Regions from separate parts of the Nocardia spongicola genome, predicted to be linked through region 1. Evidence: riboswitches for the same ligand, from Rfam matches in the RefSeq annotation. Region 1 holds a riboswitch; the other holds the start of a gene.
What was found. A riboswitch is a leader RNA that binds a small molecule or an ion and turns the genes downstream of it on or off. The one in region 1 is predicted to bind cobalamin.
Positions count from the first base shown of each region.

Region 1 (10,862 bases):
GATCTACAACACCCTGTTGCAGGTCCTGGAGGACGGCCGTCTCACCGATGGTCAGGGCAGGACGGTCGACTTCAAGAACACGGTGCTGATCTTCACCTCGAACCTCGGTACCGCGGATATCTCGAAGGCTGTCGGTCTCGGCTTCTCGCAGTCCAACAGCGAGGGCTCGAACTACGAGCGGATGAAGCTCAAGGTCAACGATGAGCTGAAGAAGCATTTCCGGCCGGAGTTCCTCAACCGTATCGACGATGTGATCGTCTTCCACCAGCTCACCAACGAGCAGATCGTCGAGATGGTGGATCTGATGATCGGTCGGGTCGCCACCCAGCTGAAGAACAAGGACATGGCGATCGAACTCACCCCGACCGCCAAGAGCCTGCTGGCCAAGCGTGGCTTCGACCCGGTGCTCGGGGCACGGCCGTTGCGCCGCACCATCCAGCGGGAGATCGAGGACCAGCTGTCGGAGAAGATCCTCTTCGGCGAGATCGGTCCGGGGCAGGTCATCTCCGTGGATGTGGAAGGTTGGGACGGCGAAGGCTCCGGTGAGGATGCCAAGTTCACCTTCACCGGTAAGGCGAAGCTGACCAAGGCAGGCGAGGACAAGCCGGAAGTCGTACTGACCGGTGCGTCCGAAGGCGCTACCGACGCGGCCGCAAGCGAGTAAATCGCGAACACAAGGGGGCCCGTATCACCACTGTGGTGATACGGGCCCCCTTGTGTGTGCTGGGCGGGGGATCAGGCACCGGCCGAGTTCGGTACAACGATCAGCGTGGCATCGTGGTGTGTGCTCATCGGCTCCGGTGCCGTCCTGACCGCGTTCGGGCGCATTCGAACCCGAATGGCCGGTTAGGGGTGGTTCGGGCTCGGTGTTGTCGCTGTGGTTGCGGTATCGGGTTCTGCTGCGCCCGGCTCAGGAACCAGGGTGGGTAGCCGTGCCGCGACCCTGAATCCGCCGCTGGGGCGCGGACCAGCCGTCAGTGCGCCACCGAGCGCATGTGCCCGCTCACGCATGCTGATGATGCCGTTGCCGCCGTTGTTCTCGGAACGCGATGGGACGGTGGTCGGGCGGGTGTTGTCGATGGTGATGTCGACCGAATCCGCGGTGTAGCGCACCGCGACTGTGGCCGCGGCGCCCGGCGCGTGCCGGAGCACATTGGTCAACGACTCCTGGATTATCCGCGCCGCCGCCGTGTCGATGACGTTCGGCAGTTGCTGCGGGGTGCCGAGCACTCGGGTATCGACCGTCAGCCCGGTAGTACCCAAGCGCTGCACGAGCTCCTCCAGGTCGCCGATGCTCGGTGCGGGAGTGGGCGGGGCGGGTGGGGGCTGCGCGGCCGCCGGCTTAGCCGTGGCCCGGCCGGAACCGCTGTTCTGCGGTGTGTCACGTGCGGTCGCAGGAGAAATGCGCGGGCGCTGCGGATCGGAGCCGGTGTGGCCCCGGCCTGCGGTGTCCGCCGTGTCGGTGGGATCATCGGGCATCGGCACTGTGTCGGAGCTGATTCTGTGGAGCAGTGTGCGTATCTCGGTGAGCGCGTCACGGCTCGAGGTCCTGATCGCGGTCAGTACTGTCTGTGCCCGCTCAGGTCGTTTGTCGAGTAGCTCCAGCGCCGTCGAGGACTGCATATCGATAATCGACAGGCGGTGCGCGAGCATATGGTGCAGGTCGCGGGCGAGGACCAGACGCTCCGTACCGGCTCGCCACTCTTGCTGCGCTCGCTCGCCCCTGCGCACGGCCTCAGCGTGCTGTTCCTGGGCGATGAGCGCCGCTTTGCGCTGGCGAAGCGCTTCGGTCACCGATAGCAGCACAGCCGAGCACGCCGACAATACGACGATCTGCCCCAGCTCGGTGGGCCTGCCGAGCAGCGAGGGCAGCGGCCAGACCAGGGCGAGGCAACCGAGTGGAACGAGTGGGTAAGTCCACCAACGGGATCGGCTACTCGCTGCAGTCACAAAGGCGACGATCAACGAGACGAAGATCGGCCCGTATCCGTAGTCACGCAGGAAGAACACCAGGCACCCGGCCGAGACCACGAGCAGCACCGGTAACGGCCACACCCGGCGCAGGAGCAGTGCCACCGGCCCGGCGAGCAGTAGCAGGTATCCAATGGTGTCGAGCGAGTGCACTCCGGTCTGCCGTGTATTCGCGAAAGTGCCCCCGACCACTTGCACTACGGCCACGATAAGCGCGATCCCCCAATCCACGCCTGCCGAACTCCGATCCGTCATCGTTACCACCCGCACCCACGTAGCCTATGCGGCAGAACCGAGACTCGCCGTCCGCCTGTGGCGGTATCGCGCAGATGGCCCGTCGCAGGATTCCGAGTAACCGACCAGACGCACGTGATCATGCGCTCGCTTCGCTGTTCACCGCTCGCCGAGAACGGTTTCCGCGATCCGCCGCAGCGCATCGCTGATCTGCTCGGAACTGAGCCCGCACTGATCCTCAGCGGGGTCGTGCCGACCAGAATCATCAACCCGGCGTGACAGTTCTAGAGGCGGTGCGGCGATCGGCGAACCGGTGGGCCGGGGGAAGCCCACCGGGTAGGTTCATGCTGAATCATCGAACGATCATCGGCGAAAGGATCGTGATGCCCACACGTACCGCGCGTACCGCCTGGTCCGGAACTCTGCAAGAGGGATCGGGGCAGGTCGAGCTGACCAGCTCCGGGGTCGGTAAGTATGACGTGTCGTTCCCCAAGCGTTCCGCCGAGTCGGCCGACGGCACCACCAGCCCGGAAGAGTTGATCGCGGCCGCGCATTCCTCGTGCTATGCGATGGCGCTCTCGGCGCAGATCGGCAATGCGGGTGGCACTCCGGAAAGCCTGGACGTCACCGCGGAGGTCACCCTCGGTCCGGATCCGGCAGGTGGCTTCCGGATCACCGGGAGCAAGCTCACCGTCCGTGGCCGGGTCTCCGGCATCGATGCCGATGCCTTCCACGCCGCGGCCGAGGCCGCCAAGGCGGGCTGTCCGGTAAGCAAGGCGTTGGCAGGTGTGGACCACATCACGCTCGACGCGGCTCTCGTATAGGACACCGCCGCGGTATTTCCCGTATGAAGAAAAGGCAGTGCCGGTTCGTGGGAACCGGCACTGCCTCAGCAGGAGCGGATACTGATCAGCTCGTGGTAGCGGCTGTCGCCGGAACCGGAGTATCCGTGCGTGTCGCGAACTCGGTGAGCGCCGCGAAGCCCAGAGCGAGGCAGACCCATAGTGTTGTGGTCTGGGCCAGCGAAGCCACCCGGAACTCCCACAGCAGGGTGGCCGGGAAATCCGCCCCCACTTCGTTCACTCCCGGTAGCAGGATGTAGCCGAGCGTGGTCACCAGGATGAATGCCGCGACACCGCCGATCAGCCGCACTGTGGGCAACTGTGCGCGCAGCGCGGTGGCCGCCGCGATCGCCGCGGCTACCGCCACGATGCCGAGCAGTATCGCAACCAACCACAGCAGGGTGCGCTCGTTGATGGTGTCCGGATCCCCCACCGCGGGCGGATTGGCCGGGTATTTGAAGAAAGGCACCGCGACGATCGCTGCCCAGCAGGCAGCGCCTACTGCCAGTGCGAGCCGCGGCCCGGACAGTGTGGTGTAGCGCCGCGCGATATGCACGACCGAGGCGTAGATGGCACCGAACGCGAGCCCGGCCAGCCCCAGCGCGAGGAATTGCCCGAACTTCTGGCCGGTGCGGCTCACCATCGGCTCTTCGCCGCCATGGGAATGCCCGCCCGATGGTGCTTCGGCCTGGTGGGAATGCCCTCCCGACGAGGCCTCGGCCCCGTGGGAATGCCCGTCCGCGGATTCGGCGGGCTCGGTAGCCGAGCCTGCTTCTTCGATGGCGATCGCGGCCTCCACCTTGGGCTCGCCGATGAAGAAGCCGACTGTCGCGGCCAGCATTCCGGCGATCAGGCCTGCCAGCAGGCCGCGCAGCAGCAATGTTGTGAGCGAACCTTTCAGTGGCACGGAAGCCCCAGTAGGTGGCGTCCGTCGTGCATCAGCTCATGCAGGTACATCCCGCTGCGCGAGATGGCGCCCTGATCGAATCCGACCAGGTAGAGCGTGAGCAGTGCGAGAAGAACGACACCGACTGTGGTGAGCACAGTGGCCAGGGAATCGGTTTCCCTGCTCGGCGAGTACGCGATAGCCATTCGAGTCCTCCTTGGGATACGCGTCCCATCGGGTGGTGGTGCGACGGTGCCGGTGTCTGGCTTTTCCGGCACCGGACTCGATGCATGGAACACAGTGGCGCGACCGCTCCGGAATCTCACCGGAATTACCGCATCACCCTCGCGTTTGTCCCTCGAACTGTGACATCCGCACATACCCTGCGTCAACACATCCGGCAGGGGCGCACCACAGCGCCGGGCGAGTCGTTACCAGGTGCGGGCCCGCCCGGCCGGCTTCGCTCACTCGGTTCGACGTCAGTTCGACGGCTTCGCCGTGACGTCGAGCACTACTTCGAATTCGAGTAGCGACGCCCCCGTCGCTACTGGTTTGCGCTGCTCGCCCGCATGCGCCTCCCTGGCGGGGCCATCGCGCCATGCCGCGAATGATTCCTCCGAATCCCATTGGGTGACGACGAAATACCGGTTCTCCCCGGCGATCGGCCGGAGCAGTTGGAAGCCGAGGAAGCCGGGTGAGCCCTCGACCGCGTGCGCACGGTGGGCGAACCGCTTCTCCAGCTCGGGCCCCGCGCCCTCGGGGATCTCGATCGCGTTGATCTTCACAACAGCCATGCCTCCACGCTAGCGGTTGGCGCTGGGCGGGCACGCAGTATCTCCTATGGGCTGGATCTCGTATTGTCGAACCGATGTTGCATGACGAAGGCGGAGCAGGCGCGCCGATCCTCCTGCTGCATGGCCTGATGGGAAGTGCGCGCACTTGGTGTGAGCAGCTGGACTGGCTGCGCGATTTCGGCCATGTCTATACCTTCGATGCCGCAGGGCACGGCAGGCCCGCGCCAGGGGAACTGACCACTGAGGCATTCGTCGCGGATCTGGCCGCGCACACCAGCGAGATCACCGAGCCGATGGTGGTGATCGGCCATTCGATGGGCGCGCTGCACGGCTGGGTGTTCGCGGCGAGTTACCCGCAGCGGGTGCGGGCGCTGGTGGTCGAGGATCTCGCGCCGGATTTCACCGGTCGCACCGCCGCGCACTGGGCCGCGATGATCGAGGCATGGCCGCAGCCGTTTCCTGACGCCGAGGCCGTGCTCGCGTACTTCGGCCCGGTAGCGGGGCGGTACTTCTTGAACTCGTTCGAGTGCGGGCCGGATGGGTACCGGTTGCACGGCTCGGTCACCACTTTCCGCGATATCTCCGAGGAGTGGGGAAGGCGGGATTTCTGGCAGCAGTGGCACGCCGTGCGGGTGCCCGCGCTGCTGTTGGAGGGTGAGTACAGCATCACCCCGCCGGGGCAGATGCGGCAGATGGCCGCGGCGCATCCGGACGCTGCTTACGTCTTGGTCCCCGGAGCGGGGCATCTCGTGCACGACGATCAGCCCGAGCGGTATCGAGCTGAGGTCGAGCGTTTCCTGCGGTACGTGCTGCGCGACTGAACCGTCCCGGCGGAGGGGCGGGCTCAGTCGGTGTGCGCGTCGTGGCCGCCTTCGCCCGCGAGTGCGAACAGCCCGTCCCGAGTCTGTTCGATCAGGCCGTCCACCAGCAGCGAGTCCAGAGCGCGGGCACGTTGTCCATGGTCGTGGGTCCACGCCAGATCCAGGCGTACCCGCTCGACCGGGCCGCTGGCGCGGCGAAGGACGTCCAATAGGCGACCTCGGGCCTGGCGGTCGGTGCCTTCGTACTTCTGGGTGCGGCGGACCACCTCGGTAGCCGGTTTGCCCGCGGCGACCCATGCGCAGTGGGTGAGCGGACAGCGGGCACAGTCCGGGGTGCGCGCGGTGCACACGGTCGCGCCGAACTCCATCAGAGCCGCGGAGAATACGGCGGCACGGTCGGCTCGGCGCGGCAGCAGGGCTTCGGTCTCGGGAAGGTCGCGCGCGGCCGGATTACCGGCCTCCGCCCGCCCGTGCACCGCTCTGGCGACCACCCTGCGGACATTGGTGTCGACCACCGGAACTCGCTGACCGTAGGCGAAGCACGCGACGGCGCGCGCGGTATACGCGCCGATACCGGGCAAGCCGAGCAATACCTGCACGTCAGCGGGGACCTCGTCGTTGTGCTCGGTGGCCAGCACTCTGGCACATTCGTGCAGTCGCAGTGCCCGGCGCGGATAGCCGAGCTTGCCCCAGGCGCGCAAGACTTCGGCCGGTACGGAGGCGGCCAGCGCCGATGGCACCGGCCAGCGCACTACCCATTCCCGCCAGATCGGCTCGACCCGCGCGACCGGTGTTTGCTGCAGCATGATCTCGCTCAGCAAGATCTGCCATGCGGTGGTGCCCGGCTCCCGCCACGGCAGCGCACGCGCGTTCTCCCGGTACCAGTCCAGCAGTATGTCCGGGTCGATGTCCTTCGCCGTGCTGTTGCGCACTACCCTCACTATTCCCGTTCTGTCGCTATGCGGTGACATTTGCTCACTTATAACCAATTGAACTCGCCAGTAGCGCAACCCTTGTGCACAATGGTCGACATGCCTGGTTCCACACCGATCAGCGCCTGGAAATCCCTGCGAGAGGGCAACGAGCGCTTCGTCAACGGCGCGCTGCTGCACCCTGGTCAGGGCGCGGCCGACCGAGCCAAACTCGTCAGCGGACAGCACCCGCACGCGATCGTCTTCGGTTGCGGTGACTCCAGGGTCGCCGCCGAGTTGATCTTCGACCGAGGTCTCGGGGACATGTTCGTGGTGCGTACCGCGGGGCATGTGGTCGACAGCTCGGTGCTCGGCTCGATCGAGTACGGGGTGCATGTGCTCGAAGTGCCGCTCATCGTGGTGCTCGGACATGACAGCTGCGGTGCGGTGCAGGCGACCATCGACGCGCTCGACGGCGGCGAGGTTCCCGGCGGGTTCATCCGGAGTGTGGTGGAGCGAGTCACGCCATCCATTCTGATCGGTAGGCGCGAAGGTCTGTCCACCGTCGACGAGATCGAGGCCAGGCACGTGGTGGAGACCAGCCACTTGCTCATGCAGCGCTCGATGATCATCTCGCAGCGAGTCGAGGCCGGTGAGTGCGCGATCGCCTGCGTAACCTACAAGCTGGCCGAGGGGCAAGTGAAACTGCACCGAGTCATCGGCAATATCGGCGAAGTGGCCTGAGCTGGGCACGGCGGTATCGCGCTCCTGGCCGAGGCATGCTGCCAGGAGCTTTGCGCTCGAAGCGCTGCCGGAATCTACCCGGCGCCGGTGAGTGCGCATGGCCGACACACCGTACCCCTGAGACGCTATGCCCAATCGTGCCCTTACCGTTGAGGCGTGCTGGAACCGAATGGACCGCTGCCACCGGAGATCTATTGGCGTCGCCGTGCGCTCGCCGTCGGAATTCTGGTCATCATTCTCGCACTGGTGGTTTGGCTCGTACTCGTGATCGCGGGCGGTGACGATACGCCCGATGAGGCCACTGCCGCAGGCTCCACCTCGTCCTCGGCGGTCGAGCCATCGGCCACCGAGGACGATTCGGACACACCGGAACCGCCCGCGGTGGCCACCGGCGTTGTGGCGGCGGAACCGTGCCCGGATCAGTCACTCGCGATCAAAGTGACAGTCGAGCAGCCCACCTATCGGCTCGGCGAGCGCCCGGTGTTCGGGATTGTCATCACCAATATCTCGACGGTGACGTGTACTCGCGATATGGGTTCTGGCCTGCAGCATGTTTCGGTATACACGCTCGATGGCAGGCAGCGGTTGTGGTCGAGCGCGGATTGCTATCCGGATGGCAATCCCGATGTGCGAACGATGAATCGTGGTGAGCAGGCAGCGTTCACGGTGACCTGGTCGGGTTCCACTTCGCGGCCTGGTTGTGCGGGTGAGCGTGTACAAGTGCCGCCGGGGGCGTACAACGTTGTGGCGCAACTCGGCACGGTGCGTAGTGCGGCCGAGCCGTTCAACCTCGCCTGAGTGGTGCGCGTTTGCTGTTCAGCCTCTTGCTTCTTCGCGTGCGGCACGTCGTGCGCGCAGGCCCGCTATCCGGATCGCGGCGCGGATATCGTTGACTTCGTGGATCTTCATGGTGCTTTTCATCGGCGCCGAGCCAGGGGGGACCAGAGCGGTGGTGAAACCGAGGCGTTCGGCCTCGGCTAGTCTGCGGGCCAGGCCGGTTACCTTACGAACCTCGCCTGCCAGTCCGACTTCGCCGAGAATCACCCAGCCGGGGGGGAGGGCGATATCGGCTTCGGCACTGGCTATCGCCAGTGCGATGGCCAGATCGGCGGCAGGCTCGGCCAGCCGCATACCGCCGACTGTCGCGGCGTAGACATCGTTCTTACCGAGGAACACCCGTCCGCGGCTCTGTAAGACGGCCAGCACCATGGCCACCCGGTTGTAGTCCAATCCGCTCACCGCGCGGCGGGGTTGCGGGATCTCGGTTTTCACCGTCAGGCCCTGCACCTCACCGACCAGTGGTCGTTTGCCGTCCATAGCGACGGTTACCGCGGTGCCTGGTACCGAATCGGTCCGGTGGTGCAGGAACAGACCGGAAGGATCGTCGACGCAGGCGATCCCGTCCTCGTGCAGTTCGAAACAACCGACCTCATCGGTACTGCCGAAACGATTCTTGATGCCGCGCACCATCCGCAGCGTGGAGTTTTTATCTCCCTCGAATTGCAGGACCACGTCCACCAGGTGTTCGAGTGTGCGCGGGCCCGCGACATTGCCGTCCTTGGTGACGTGCCCGACCATGAGCACCGCGATCCCGCTCGCCTTGGCGAGCGAAGTCAGTGCGATGGTCACCGCGCGTACCTGAGTGACGCCGCCGATCACGCCATCGGCTTCCGGGGCGAGCATGGTCTGTACCGAGTCGACCACGAGCAGGCTGGGGTGTACCTGTTCGATATGCCCGAACACGATGGACAGATCCGATTCCGAGGCCAGATAGACCCGATCGTGCACCGCTCCGGTGCGGTCGGCACGTAGCCGGACCTGTCCCGCCGATTCCTCCGCGGTGACATACAGCGATTTCTCGTCACGCTGCGCCGCCCACCGGTGCGCTACCTCGAGCAGGAGCGTCGACTTGCCGACGCCGGGCTCACCGGACAACAGCACAACCGAACCGGGTACGACGCCGCCGCCGAGCACCCGGTCGAGCTCGCCGACTCCGGTGGCCCTGGCCTTGGTGACCTGGGAATCGATCTGCGAAATCGGTGCTGCCGCTGTGCTCGGCAGCATCGCCTTACGGCCGCCCGCGCCCGCCGTACCCGGCTCCGCGACCACCGCGTCGACGGTTCCCCACGCCCCGCACCCGGGGCATTTGCCTACCCATTTGGCGACTTCGTGGGAGCATGCGGAGCATCGGAAGATCGGTTTGGTCTTTGCCATGCGCGCAGCCACACGCGCACCCTACGTAACGGGTACGACAAGTGGTCCGGTCAGTGACCGCCCTGATATCCGCCTTCGCTGGACCTGGAAAGGTCGGATTCGTGCCGTTCGGTGTGGATACCCGCGTCGACGGGCACCGAGAGCTGGACGGTGCCGTTCTTCTCGAAGTCGAACGAGATGTCGTAGGTCAGGCCGGGGGTGATGTCCTCGGACAGGTCGGTGATCTCGATGAGGACCGGATTGCTCTCCGGGTCGTCGGCGGTGGTCTCGCCTGCCTCGGAGTCCTGGTGGTCGGCGTCTTGTGAGTCGGTGGTGGCCGAATCGGCGTCGTGCTCGCCAGGCAGGCTCTGCGCGACGACTATCTGCTGCGGGCCGAGTTCGACAGTGGATTCACCCGTGGCCGGGGTGATCTCGACGGGGCCGAGGTCCGTGGTGACGCCGACCAGTTCGTCGGAGCCGTACTCGCTGTTGTTGATGAAGGACAGCGCGATGACCGCCTTGCCGCCCTTGGCGTTGGTGTACTCGGTGCCTTCGGCCGGGTACACGATGTGCACGTTTCGCAGCGCGATGCTTCCGACGTCGGCTCGGTTGCCGTTCACGGCGGCGACCTGGCTCGCGGTCTGCGAGATCTGACCCGCGCCGCAGCCTGACAGTGCGAGCACCGCTCCGGCGGCGAGTGCAGCAACCGGCACCATACGACGTCGCGCCCCCTTCGGGGCGGTCACAGCGTTCAGGGCAGTCACGGGTTGTCCCTCCAGTCGACCGGGCTCCGCTCTGCTCGGGAGCGTAGTAACTAGGCAGCGTAGTAGTTCCCTCGGCGGCCCGGGCGCGGGGGCTGTGTCAACTCGCGCCGAGTCGCCGTACGGGCTGTGCTCCACAGCCCGCGCGGTGGCGCGGGCAGCGTCGGTGCCGACACCTTTCGGGCCGGTAACAGTTCGGTTGATTTTCGAGGTTTGCGGAACGGGTGCCGGATCGCCGGAGTGACCGGGGGCCGGTGTGGCCAGGCGATAACTCGTTCTGGCACAAGGTAATGCACACCACTTAACGTCTGTCAAGTCCCCCGGTTGCCTCGTTGTGGCCCTGACCTGCACAGTTGATCGCGCCGTTACCGAGTCGCATGTTAAACTGTGAACATCGAAAGGGGCACGGGACACATGATGTTTAAGGTCGGAGACACCGTCGTTTACCCCCACCATGGAGCGGCGCTGATCGAAGCAATCGAGACTCGCACCATCAAGGGTGAGCAAAAAGAGTATCTGGTCCTGAAGGTCGCCCAGGGCGATCTGACTGTTCGCGTTCCCGCGGAGAACGCCGACGACGTCGGTGTGCGTGATGTTGTCGGCCAGGAGGGGCTCGACCGAGTCTTCCAGGTGCTACGCGCACCGCATACCGAGGAGCCGACCAACTGGTCGCGGCGGTACAAGGCCAATCTGGAGAAGCTCGCC
Region 1 is NZ_JBJZOO010000010.1:2,249-13,110, forward strand. Features, by position in the region: gene ACL02S_RS17530 (ATP-dependent Clp protease ATP-binding subunit) at 1-664, shown strand, start outside; gene ACL02S_RS17535 (sensor histidine kinase) at 847-2,226, opposite strand; gene ACL02S_RS17540 (hypothetical protein) at 2,347-2,484, shown strand; gene ACL02S_RS17545 (OsmC family peroxiredoxin) at 2,589-3,029, shown strand; gene ACL02S_RS17550 (CbtA family protein) at 3,115-3,954, opposite strand; gene ACL02S_RS17555 (CbtB domain-containing protein) at 3,945-4,139, opposite strand; cobalamin riboswitch at 4,170-4,322, opposite strand; gene ACL02S_RS17560 (antibiotic biosynthesis monooxygenase family protein) at 4,413-4,727, opposite strand; gene ACL02S_RS17565 (alpha/beta fold hydrolase) at 4,802-5,548, shown strand; gene ACL02S_RS17570 (HhH-GPD family protein) at 5,572-6,480, opposite strand; gene ACL02S_RS17575 (carbonic anhydrase) at 6,580-7,203, shown strand; gene ACL02S_RS17580 (hypothetical protein) at 7,360-8,001, shown strand; gene radA (DNA repair protein RadA) at 8,020-9,417, opposite strand; gene ACL02S_RS17590 (copper chaperone PCu(A)C domain-containing protein) at 9,468-10,142, opposite strand; gene ACL02S_RS17595 (CarD family transcriptional regulator) at 10,572-10,862, shown strand, end outside.

Region 2 (10,862 bases), on a different contig from region 1:
CGGTGCCGCACGGCCATGAGATCGCTTGCCGCCCCGGTATGTGCCCAGCAGATGCCGGAGGGGTCGACAGCCGACGTGTTCGATACTCGCCGAGCTCCTGACCTCGGGTATCTTCGCGACGGTCGAGTTCGCGTGCGGTCGGTTCCTCGGTAGGAAGGGTGCTTCGGTGGAAAAGATGTATGCCGGAGGTCGATTGCGCGCATTGCGTGAGCAACGGAAGTTGTCGCAGTCAGGTCTGGCAAAGGTGCTCGGTTTGTCGGTGAGCTATGTCAACCAGCTCGAGAATGATCAACGCCCGCTCACTGTGCCGGTGTTGATGCGGTTGACCGCGACCTTCGATCTGGAGATGGGTTTCTTCGCCGCCGAGACCGACGCCAGGTTGTTGGCTGATCTTCAAGAGGTGTTCGTCGAAGATCCGGAGGCAGGCGCGGTTTCCGGTGGGGAGCTCGATGACTTGTTGTCGCGGGCTCCGACTGCGGCCAGGTTGCTGATCAGCCAGCACCGCAGGCTTCGCGCGGCCAACGGGCAACTCGACCTGCTCTCGGCTGGTATCGATCTGCCCGCGCCGGATTCGCGCACGGCGATGCCGTATGAGGATGTTCGCGATTATTTCTACGACCGTCGCAATCACATCGCCGCCTTGGATACCGCCGCCGAGGAATTGTTCATCGCGGGCAGGCTCACCCTTGGCGGGTTGGATCTGCAACTCGCTCGAATACTGAACGATCAGCATGAGGTGGCGGTGCGGATCCGTTCGGAGGATCCGGGAAAGCCTGGTCCGAAACGCGTCTACGACCCGGCCGCCCGCACGCTCACGCTCGCCCGTCGGTTGACGGCCGGGCAGCGCGCGTTCCAGCTCGCCACTCAGCTGGCGTTTCTGACCCAGTCGGAGGTGATCGAGGAACTGCTCGCCGAGACGACGACATTGCCCTCCGAGTCGCGCAGGTTGCTGCGAATCGGTTTGGCCAACTACTTCGCCGGTGCGCTGATCTTGCCCTATGGGTTGTTCCTGGAAGCAGCCGAGAGGCTGCGCTACGACATCGATCTGCTGTCGGCACAGTTCGAGGTCGGGTTCGAGACGGTATGTCACCGGTTGTCGACGTTGCAGCGGCGAGGTCGGCGTGGTGTTCCGTTCTTCTTCGTTCGCACCGATCGGGCGGGCAATATCTCCAAGCGCCAGTCCGCGACGGCATTCCATTTCTCGCGGGCAGGCGGTAGTTGCCCGCTCTGGGTGGTGCACGATGCCTTCGCCACGCCAGGGCGGATTCGGACCCAGATCGCGGAGATGCCCGATGGACGTACCTATCTGTGGTTGGCTCGCACCACCGGAGAGAGCAATCCCGGCTATCTGGCGCCCGCGCGTGATTTCGCGGTGGGGCTCGGTTGCGACCTGACCTTCGCCGAGAAGCTGGTGTACTCGCACGGTCTGCCTATCGACGACCCTGCGGTGACTGTTCCGATCGGTGCGGGCTGCCGGGTCTGTGAACGCGCCGCGTGCGCTCAGCGGGCGTTCCCCCAGATCGGGCGGCCGCTGGCAACGGACGAGAATCGTCCCGCGAACACCCCCTACGCGCCGTCGGCCACGACCGCCGACGATTGATCGGTCGCGGCCGATCGATGCGGAGCCATGGGCTTTCACAGATTACGCAAATTTGCAGGTCTGCTGCCGCAAAATTCGCTTTCTGCAACGTATTCTCTCGCGGACTGGCTGTGGGTAGCGTGCGAATCAAGCGAAGATTCGACATCGTGGAGGGCCTGGACCGTGAAGAACCATCTTGTCCGCACGTACCGCTCGGCCGAGCGTTTTCCCCGGGAAGAGCATCTCGCGTGGCGGATCGCAGAGGTGGCCACGGATCCGGTGGCGGTCGAGCCCGCGACCGAGGAGATGATCATCAACCGGATCATCGACAACGCCGCGGTCGCCGCCGCCTCGCTGACCCGCCGCCCGGTCGCCAATGCCCGCGCCCAAGCACTGACGCATCCGTATCAGCCCGGCGCGACCGTCTTCGGCGCCGAGGGCCGGTTCTCCCCGGAGTGGGCGGCCTGGGCCAATGGCGTGGCGGTGCGTGAATTGGATTTCCACGACACCTTCCTTGCCGCGGAGTACTCCCATCCCGGCGACAACGTCCCGTCGATTCTGGCGGTGGCCCAGCACGCAGGCCGCAGCGGCCGGGATCTGATCCGCGGTCTTGCCACTGGCTACGAGATCCAGGTGGATCTGGTGCGTTCGATCTGTCTGCACGAACACAAGATCGACCATGTCGCCCACCTCGGTCCGTCGGCAGCCGCCGGTATCGGCACGCTGCTCGGTCTGGACACCGAGACGATCTACCAGGCGATCGGTCAGGCCCTGCACACCACAACCGCCACTCGTCAGTCCCGCAAGGGCGAGATTTCGAGCTGGAAGGCGTACGCGCCCGCCTTCGCGGGGAAGATGGCGGTCGAAGCCGTGGATCGGGCGCTGCGCGGGGAAGGTGCGCCGTCGCCGATCTGGGAGGGTGAGGACGGTGTGATCGCCTGGCTGTTGGGCGGCCCCGAGAAGGAGTACTCGGTGCCGCTGCCCGGTCCGGGGGAGCCCAAGCGCGGCATCCTGGACACCTATACCAAGGAACACTCCGCCGAATACCAGAGCCAGGCCCCGATCGATCTGGCGCGCCGCCTGCGCGACCGGATCGGTGATCTCGAGCAGATCGCGTCGATTGTGCTGTATACCAGCCATCACACTCATGTGGTCATCGGCACCGGCTCGAACGATCCGCAGAAGTTCGATCCGACCGCCTCGCGCGAAACCCTCGACCATTCGGTCATGTACATCTTCGCCGTCGCCTTGCAGGACGGGGTGTGGCATCACGAGCGGTCCTACGCCCCCGAACGTGCCAAGCGGCCCGACACGATCGAGTTGTGGAACAAGATCTCCACGACCGAGGACCCGGAGTGGACGCGGCGCTACCACTCGACCGATCCGAAGGAGAAGGCGTTCGGTGCTCGCGCCGAGGTGACCTTGAAGAGCGGGGAGGTGATCGTGGATGAACTCGCAGTGGCCGACGCGCATCCGCTCGGCGCGCGTCCGTTCGCCCGCGAGCAGTACGTCGCCAAGTTCCGCACGCTCGCCGAGGGCGTGATCGAACTCGCCGAACAGGACCGCTTCCTCGAGGTGGTCCAGCGCACGGGTGAGTTGTCGGCCGGTGAGTTGTCGGAGCTCACCTTCACCGTCTCGGACGATGTACTCGCCCGCGCGCCCGAGTCGCCGAAGGGCCTGTTCTGATGACCGGGCTGCTGACGGCGACCACCTCGGCATCGGATAAGCGCAAGGCGTTTCGCGCCGGTCTGGCCTCCGGCAAGATCCAGCGTATTCCTGGCGCGTTCAGCCCATTGGTGGCGAAACTGATCCAGGAGATCGGATTCGAGGGCGTCTACGTCTCCGGCGCGGTCGTCTCCGCTGATCTGGCGCTGCCTGATATCGGTCTGACGACGTTGACCGAGGTCGCCGAGCGTGGCAGGCAGATCGCTCGGGTGACGGATCTGCCGGTGCTCATCGACGCCGACACCGGCTTCGGTGAGCCCATGAGCGCCGCGCGGACGGTGACGATTCTGGAAGACGCGGGCCTGGCGGCGCTGCATCTAGAGGATCAGGTCAACCCGAAACGCTGTGGGCACCTCGACGGCAAGGCCGTGGTGCCGACCGAGGAGATGGTGCGCAGACTGCGGGCGGCGGTTTCCGCGCGGCGCGACCCGGACTTCGTGATCTGCGCGCGCACCGACGCCGCTGGTATCGAGGGCATCGACGCGGCGATCGAGCGGGCGAAGGCCTACGCCGCCGCCGGTGCGGATCTGATCTTCACCGAAGCCCTGCACACTGTCGCCGATTTCGAGAGATTCCGGGCCGCGGTCGATACTCCGCTGCTGGCGAATATGACCGAATTCGGTAAGTCCGACCTGATCCCGGCTTCGACGCTGGAGCAGGTCGGCTACAACGCGGTCATCTACCCGGTCACCACACTGCGGTTGGCGATGTTCGCCACCGAGGTCGGCCTGCGTGAGATTTTCGCCGAGGGTACGCAATCCGGGCTGCTCGCCACAATGCAGCACCGTTCTCGACTCTACGAACTGCTTCGGTACGAGAGCTACAACGAATTCGATTCCGAGATCTTCAATTTCACTCTGGGAAGGAACCAGTGATGATGGAGACCGCGATACCGACCATCTACAAGGGTCTGGCAGGCGTCGTCGTCGACACCACTGCCGTGTCGAAGGTGGTACCGGAAACCAACTCGCTGACCTACCGCGGCTACGCGGTCCAGGATCTGGCCACGCACTGCTCCTTCGAACAGGTCGCCTATCTGCTGTGGTACGGCGAATTGCCGTCGCACGCCGAACTCGCACAGTTTCAGCAGCGTGAACGCGCCTCACGTCGCGCGGACCGATCGCTGCTGTCGCTGGTGGCGAAGATGCCCGACAACTGCCACCCGATGGATGTGGTGCGGACCGCGATCAGCTACCTCGGCGCCGAGGACCCGTCCGAAGAAGACAATTCGCCGAAGGCCAACCACGAGAAGGCTCTTCGCATGCTCGCGGTACTGCCGACGATCGTGGCCGCCGACCATCGGCGGCGGCGCGGCCTGGAGCCGATCGCTCCGCATTCGCATCTCGGTTATGCCGAGAACTTCCTGAACATGTGTTTCGGGACGATCCCTTCGCGGGAATTGGTGAAGGCATTCGAAGTGTCGCTGATCCTCTACGCCGAGCACTCCTTCAACGCCTCGACGTTCGCCGCGCGCGTGGTCACCTCGACGCTGTCGGATATCTACAGCGCGGTGACCGCCGCCATCGGTGCGCTCAAGGGGTCGCTGCACGGTGGGGCCAACGAAGCGGTCATGCACCACATGATCGAGATCGATGATCCCGCGTCGGCCGAAGAGTGGATGCGCAACAAACTGGCCGTGAAGGAAAAGGTGATGGGTTTCGGCCACCGGGTCTACAAGAACGGTGACTCCCGTGTGCCCACCATGAAGAAGGCGTTTCTCGATATCGCCGCGGTGACCGATGGCGAGAAATGGGTGCGGATCTACGAGATCCTCGAACGCACCATGAACGAGGCCACCGGCATCAAACCGAATCTCGACTTCCCCACGGGTCCTGCCTACTATCTGCTCGGCTTCGATATCGAGGTGTTCACCCCGATCTTCGTGATGAGCCGGATCACCGGATGGGCCGCGCACATCATCGAACAAGGCGAGTCCAACGCGCTGATCCGCCCGCTCAGCGAATACGTGGGCGTGCCGCAACGATCGGTCGTGGCTTGACCCCCCTGCCAACCCAGCTATCGACGGCTCGCACCACAGTGCGGACCGTCTGACCGGTCCCCGATAACGCGACCACCTGATCCGGTCTCGTCGACGGGGCCGACCCGGTATTTCGAGTCCAAGTGGACCACATCACGGGGACCCGTCAGAGAGTGTGTTCGTGCCGGGTCATGCGAGGGAGGGGTGATATCGACCGCGACACCTACAAACTCAGATCAGCATCCATGTCCACCCCTGTCTTCTCCCGATGTTGTGCTGTACCACGAAACGCGTGGCGTCGGTCAACGGCTCGGTTGGGGAACCGTTTTCTGTTGCCGGGCGAGGAAAACGGCGGCGAGTGTGGCGGGAAAGAACATGATGATGCCGTAGATCGCACCTGGAATGGCCATGGTTTCGTCGCCGAGTACCGATACGGCGACCGCAATGGCAAGGGTAGCGTTGTGAATACCGATCTCCATTGCTGAAGCGATCGCCTGGCGGGGGTCGACTGCGAATAGACGGGGTACGAAGTAGCCGATCGACAGGCTCAGTATGGACAATAGCAGCGCGATCAATCCGAGCCTGTCGATATTGTCGATAAATGTGTCGAATTCGGCTATCGACGCCGCAACGATCACCAAGAACAGGACCGCGATCGATACGACTTTCACCGGCTTACGCATCTGCTCGGCCCACCCTGGCAGTAGGCGTCGCACCCACATGCCGACCGCGACCGGCACCAGCACAATGGCGACCACTTGCACGAACTTCGCCGGTTGTAGTCCGACGGAGGCGTCCTCGTCCATGAATCCTGCGATGGCCAGGGTTACCACGATCGGCATGGTGAATACGGCGAGCACCGAATTGATCGCGGTGAGTGTGATATTCAGTGCGACATCACCACCCGCGAGATGGCTGAACAGGTTTGCCGATGTGCCACCGGGCGAGGCCACCAGTAGCATCATTCCGACTGCCAGCGCGCCTTCGAGACCGAAAAGGACGACCAAGGCAAGGCAGATCGTAGGCAACACCACCATCTGGCAGATCAGCGCCACCAGTGCCGCCTTCGGATAGCGCAGGACTCGCGCGAAGTCATCGAAGGCGAGTGTCAGCCCCAAACCGAACATCACCAATGCCAGTGCGAGTGGCAAGAATACTACGAAGATAGACGAACCCATTGCTCTCCTACTGCGCCGAGCCATCATGCTTCCGGCCCGGGTCGAACGATCCGGCGGCGTCCGCGCGATGGATAACTTACATGGCGAGCGCTCAGCGCGGTGACGATCGGCAGGAATGCCAGGCCGGTCATGGTCGGTGAGTAACCGAGGGTTAGTCGCATGTAGTAGATGAGGAATTCCGGTCACCGTGGTCTGGCCGGTGGGCGCCGCGCGCGAGTGACGCCAGTCCTGCTGGAAGCGTCGCCGACGTCCCGTTTTCCCGTGGGAAGGTGGGCCGTCTTTCGCGATCCGATCCGTATTGGCTATATTCATCGGTGCAGCTGGTTCGCTGGAGGCGGAGTCGAGGAGCCCCTGATCCGTCCGAAGGCGTCGAAGCCCGGTAGCGCTGACGCGCCGTCGGGCGAGAGGGAACCCGGTGGAAATCCGGGACTGTCCCGCAGCGGTGAGTGGGAGCGACAGCCGTCACCCGCACTGGGCGCATGCCTGGGAAGCGACGGTCAGTAGGACCAGCCCCGGGCCACGAAGCGCCGAGGCCGACCCGTTCTCGGGTCGATGCCCACGAGTCCGAAGACCTGCCCGTTGTACCGGATACGCCGTATCCGGTGGTCGTCGCCTCGTGGATTGAGCGCTACGCCGAGTGGACCCGGGCACGGGAACGATGCTTCATGGGCTCCATCAGCGTGCGTTTCATATGGGTGGCGGTCCTTGCTACTGACCATGGAGCTCACCAATGTCGAACCCACACAATACTTTCACCGCAACCGTGCTGGGGCTCCCGCGCATCGGCCCCAACCGGGAGCTCAAACGCGCGACCGAGTCCTACTGGGCCGGTCGTCTCGATGCCGAGAGCCTGCACGCTGTTGCGGCGGACCTGCGTGCCGCCCAACTGACCGCAGCCCGTGACGCCGGGCTGGATTCGGTCCCGGTGGGCACGTTCTCCTACTACGACCAGGTGCTCGACACCGCCGTGCTGCTCGGCGCGCTGCCGCGGCGAGTGGCCGGGATCGCCGATGAGCTCGATCGCTACTTCGCGGCCGCCCGCGGCAATGCCGAGATCGCTCCACTGGAGATGACCAAGTGGTTCGACACCAACTACCACTACCTGGTGCCCGAACTCGCGGCGGATACGACGTTCTCCCTGCACCCGGAGAAGCCCTTGGCCGAACTGAAGGAGGCGTTGGCGCTCGACGTACCCGCTCGTCCGGTGGTCGTCGGCCCGATCACCTTCCTGAAGCTGGCCAAATCGGTGGACGGCAGCGATCTGCTCAACCGTCTGCCCGACCTGTTGCCGCTCTACGAGCAGTTGCTCGGTCTGCTCGCCGAGGCCGGTGCGCAGTGGGTGCAGATCGACGAGCCGTCGCTGGTCACCGATCTCACCGAGGCCGAACTGGCAGCGGTGCGTACCACATATCAGCGGTTGTCCGAGGTGTCCGCTCGTCCGTCGATCCTGGTCGCCACCTACTTCGGCAGGCTGGGTGCGGCGCTGCCCGCGCTGGCGGAGACCGGCATCGATGGCATCGCGCTCGATGTGGTCGCCGGTGCCGACGCGGATGTGACCGTGGCTCGATCGATCACGGACAAGCTGATCGTGGCGGGTGTGGTCGACGGCCACAACATCTGGCGGGTCGACCCCGATCAGGCGTTGCCGCGGCTGACCGGGCTGCGCGAAGCCGGCGTATCAGTGGCCGTATCGAGTTCGTGCTCACTGCTGCACGTCCCCTACAGCCTCGAACCCGAGAACGATCTGGACGAGCGGCTGCGCACCTGGCTGGCATTCGGGCAGGAGAAGATCGCCGAGATCCGTGCGCTGGCCACCGCCCTCACCGAGGGGGAGGACGCGGTCGCGCAGGTTCTCGAGGTCGCTCGCGCCGCGGTAGCCGACCGCAAGGCCGATCCGCGTCTGCGCGTCGAGTCGGTGCGCGAGCGCCTGGCAGGCCTGGACTCGGACGCCATTCGCCGCGCTCCGGCCGAGGAGCGTCGCACGGTGCAGCAGGAACGGTTGAAGTTGCCGCTGCTGCCGACCACCACGATCGGCTCCTACCCGCAGACGAGCCGGATCCGGGTGGCCCGTGCCGAGCTGCGCCGTGGCGAGATCGACCAAGCCGAGTACGACAAGCGGATGCGTGCCGAGATCGCCGAAGTCATCGCGCTGCAGGAGGACATCGGTCTCGATGTGCTGGTGCACGGTGAGCCGGAGCGTAACGACATGGTGCAGTACTTCGCCGAACAGCTCGACGGTTTCGCCGCGACGATCAACGGCTGGGTGCAGTCCTACGGCAGCCGCTGCGTGCGCCCGCCGATCGTGTACGGCGATGTGGTGCGTCCGGCGGTCATGACCGTCGAGTGGATCACCTACGCGCAGTCGCTGACCAGTAAGCCGGTCAAGGGCATGCTGACCGGTCCGGTCACCATCCTGGCGTGGTCGTTCATCCGCGACGATCAGCCGCAGGCCGACACCGCGCGGCAGATCGCGTTGGCTATCCGGGACGAGACGGTGGACCTGGAGGCGGCTGGAATCGGCATCATCCAGGTGGACGAGCCCGCGTTGCGCGAGCTGCTGCCGCTTCGTAAGGCCGATCAGGCCGCCTACCTGGACTGGGCGGTCGACGCGTTCCGCCTCTCGACCTCAGGGGTCGCCGATAGCACGCAGATCCACACCCACCTGTGCTACTCGGAGTTCGGTGAGGTCATCGGGGCTATCGCCGGATTGGATGCCGACGTCACCTCGATCGAGGCGGCGCGCTCGCATATGGAGGTCCTCGACGACCTCAACGCGGCGGGCTTCGACCTTGGCGTTGGACCGGGTGTCTACGATATCCACTCCCCACGCGTGCCCGGCTCCGAGGAGATCGAGAAGTCTCTCGCACTGGCGCTCGAAGCCGTTCCGGCCGAACGCCTGTGGGCCAACCCGGACTGCGGACTGAAAACCCGCCGCACCGACGAGGTGACCGCCTCGCTGCGCAATCTCGTCACGGCGGCCAGGGCGCTGCGCTGACATGCTGCCGGGGCGCCCGCCACGGCGGGCGCCCCGGCATCCGGCGCCATCCCTCCGAGCCCGAGGCCGACATGCACTTCTTTCCAGAGGACCGCACGGTGACCGACCACGCCGTCCGAACCACACGACCCGCGTCCGCGGCTCGATCGGTCATCGAGAATCTGCGTATCCATTCCACGACACGGGTACCGTTCTCCGTGGAGTTCAACCCGCCCCGCGACGCCGACGGCGAGGCCAGACTGTGGCGGACCGTCCGGCAGTTCGAGCGCATGCATCCGGCATTCGTCTCGATGACCTACGGTGCTGGCGGCTCCACCAAAGATCGTACGGCCCGCATCACCGGTCAGCTGGCCCAGCACACCACCCTGCTGCCGGTGGCGCACCTGACAGCGGTCGGACACAGCGTGGCCGAACTGCGGGCGTTGGTCGGTTCCTACGCCGACTGCGGCATCCGTGACCTCCTCGTACTGCGCGGAGACCCACCCGGTGACCCGCTCGGGGATTGGCATAAGCATCCGGACGGTGTCGCCTATGCCGAGGAACTGGTTCGGATCGTGCGCGATCTGGGCGAGTTCAACATCGGTGTGGCATCCTTCCCGCAGGGCCATCACCGCTCCAAGGACCTGAAGACCGATACCGCCTTCCTGGCCGCGAAACTCCGTGCCGGAGCGGACTATTCGATCACCCAGATGTTCTTCGACATCGAGCACTACCTCCGCCTGCGTGACCGCATCACCGCCTATGACCCGGTCGAGGGCGCGAAACCGATCATCCCCGAACTGATGCCGATCACCTCGCTGCGCACCGTGCGGCGTGCGGCGGAACTGTCCGGGCGGGAGCTGCCCGCGACGGTACTGGAGCGGTTGTACAAGGCCGCCGGTGACGGCCAGGAGGAGAATCGTGCGGCAGTGCGCGCCGCGGGCATCGAGATCGCTACCGAGATGGCGCAGCGCCTCATCGACGAGGGCGCACCGTGCCTGCACTTCGTCACTCTCAATTTCGCCAAGGCGACGACACAGGTGCTGACCAATCTCGGCTACGACGTGACCGCTGCTCCAGCGCCTCCGACTCCAACCCGGCCGACTGTCGTCGGCACGTAGGTGACGTTCGATTAGGGGCACTTACTATGCCTTCGGTTTTCTGCGGGGGCGCTTGCGTCCCGGCCAGGTTGTCCAGCGCAACGTGGTCGCCTCCGCTTCGGGCAGCAGTCCAGCGGCGATCAAGGCCGCGCGCCCGGCTTCCCGGCCGGCGATCCGATAGCCCCATTCAGAGGAATCCATTTCGTGGAACGTGCTATTGGTGACCAGGACCGCAGCCGCAACTCCGCCGAGCCCTTCCCGAATGCCTTGCTCGAGCGCTGGTATGTACTCGCTCGGCAGCTGTTCATCCGATATGGCACACAGGATT
Region 2 is NZ_JBJZOO010000007.1:118,110-128,971, reverse strand. Features, by position in the region: gene ACL02S_RS15640 (short-chain fatty acyl-CoA regulator family protein) at 167-1,600, shown strand; gene prpD (2-methylcitrate dehydratase PrpD) at 1,763-3,265, shown strand; gene prpB (methylisocitrate lyase) at 3,265-4,179, shown strand; gene ACL02S_RS15625 (bifunctional 2-methylcitrate synthase/citrate synthase) at 4,182-5,303, shown strand; gene ACL02S_RS15620 (bile acid:sodium symporter family protein) at 5,585-6,460, opposite strand; cobalamin riboswitch at 6,842-7,054, shown strand; gene metE (5-methyltetrahydropteroyltriglutamate--homocysteine S-methyltransferase) at 7,191-9,455, shown strand; gene ACL02S_RS15610 (methylenetetrahydrofolate reductase) at 9,527-10,555, shown strand; gene ACL02S_RS15605 (hypothetical protein) at 10,580-10,862, opposite strand, start outside.
Region 2: another riboswitch for cobalamin. It lies ahead of metE (5-methyltetrahydropteroyltriglutamate--homocysteine S-methyltransferase); the one in region 1 lies ahead of ACL02S_RS17555 (CbtB domain-containing protein).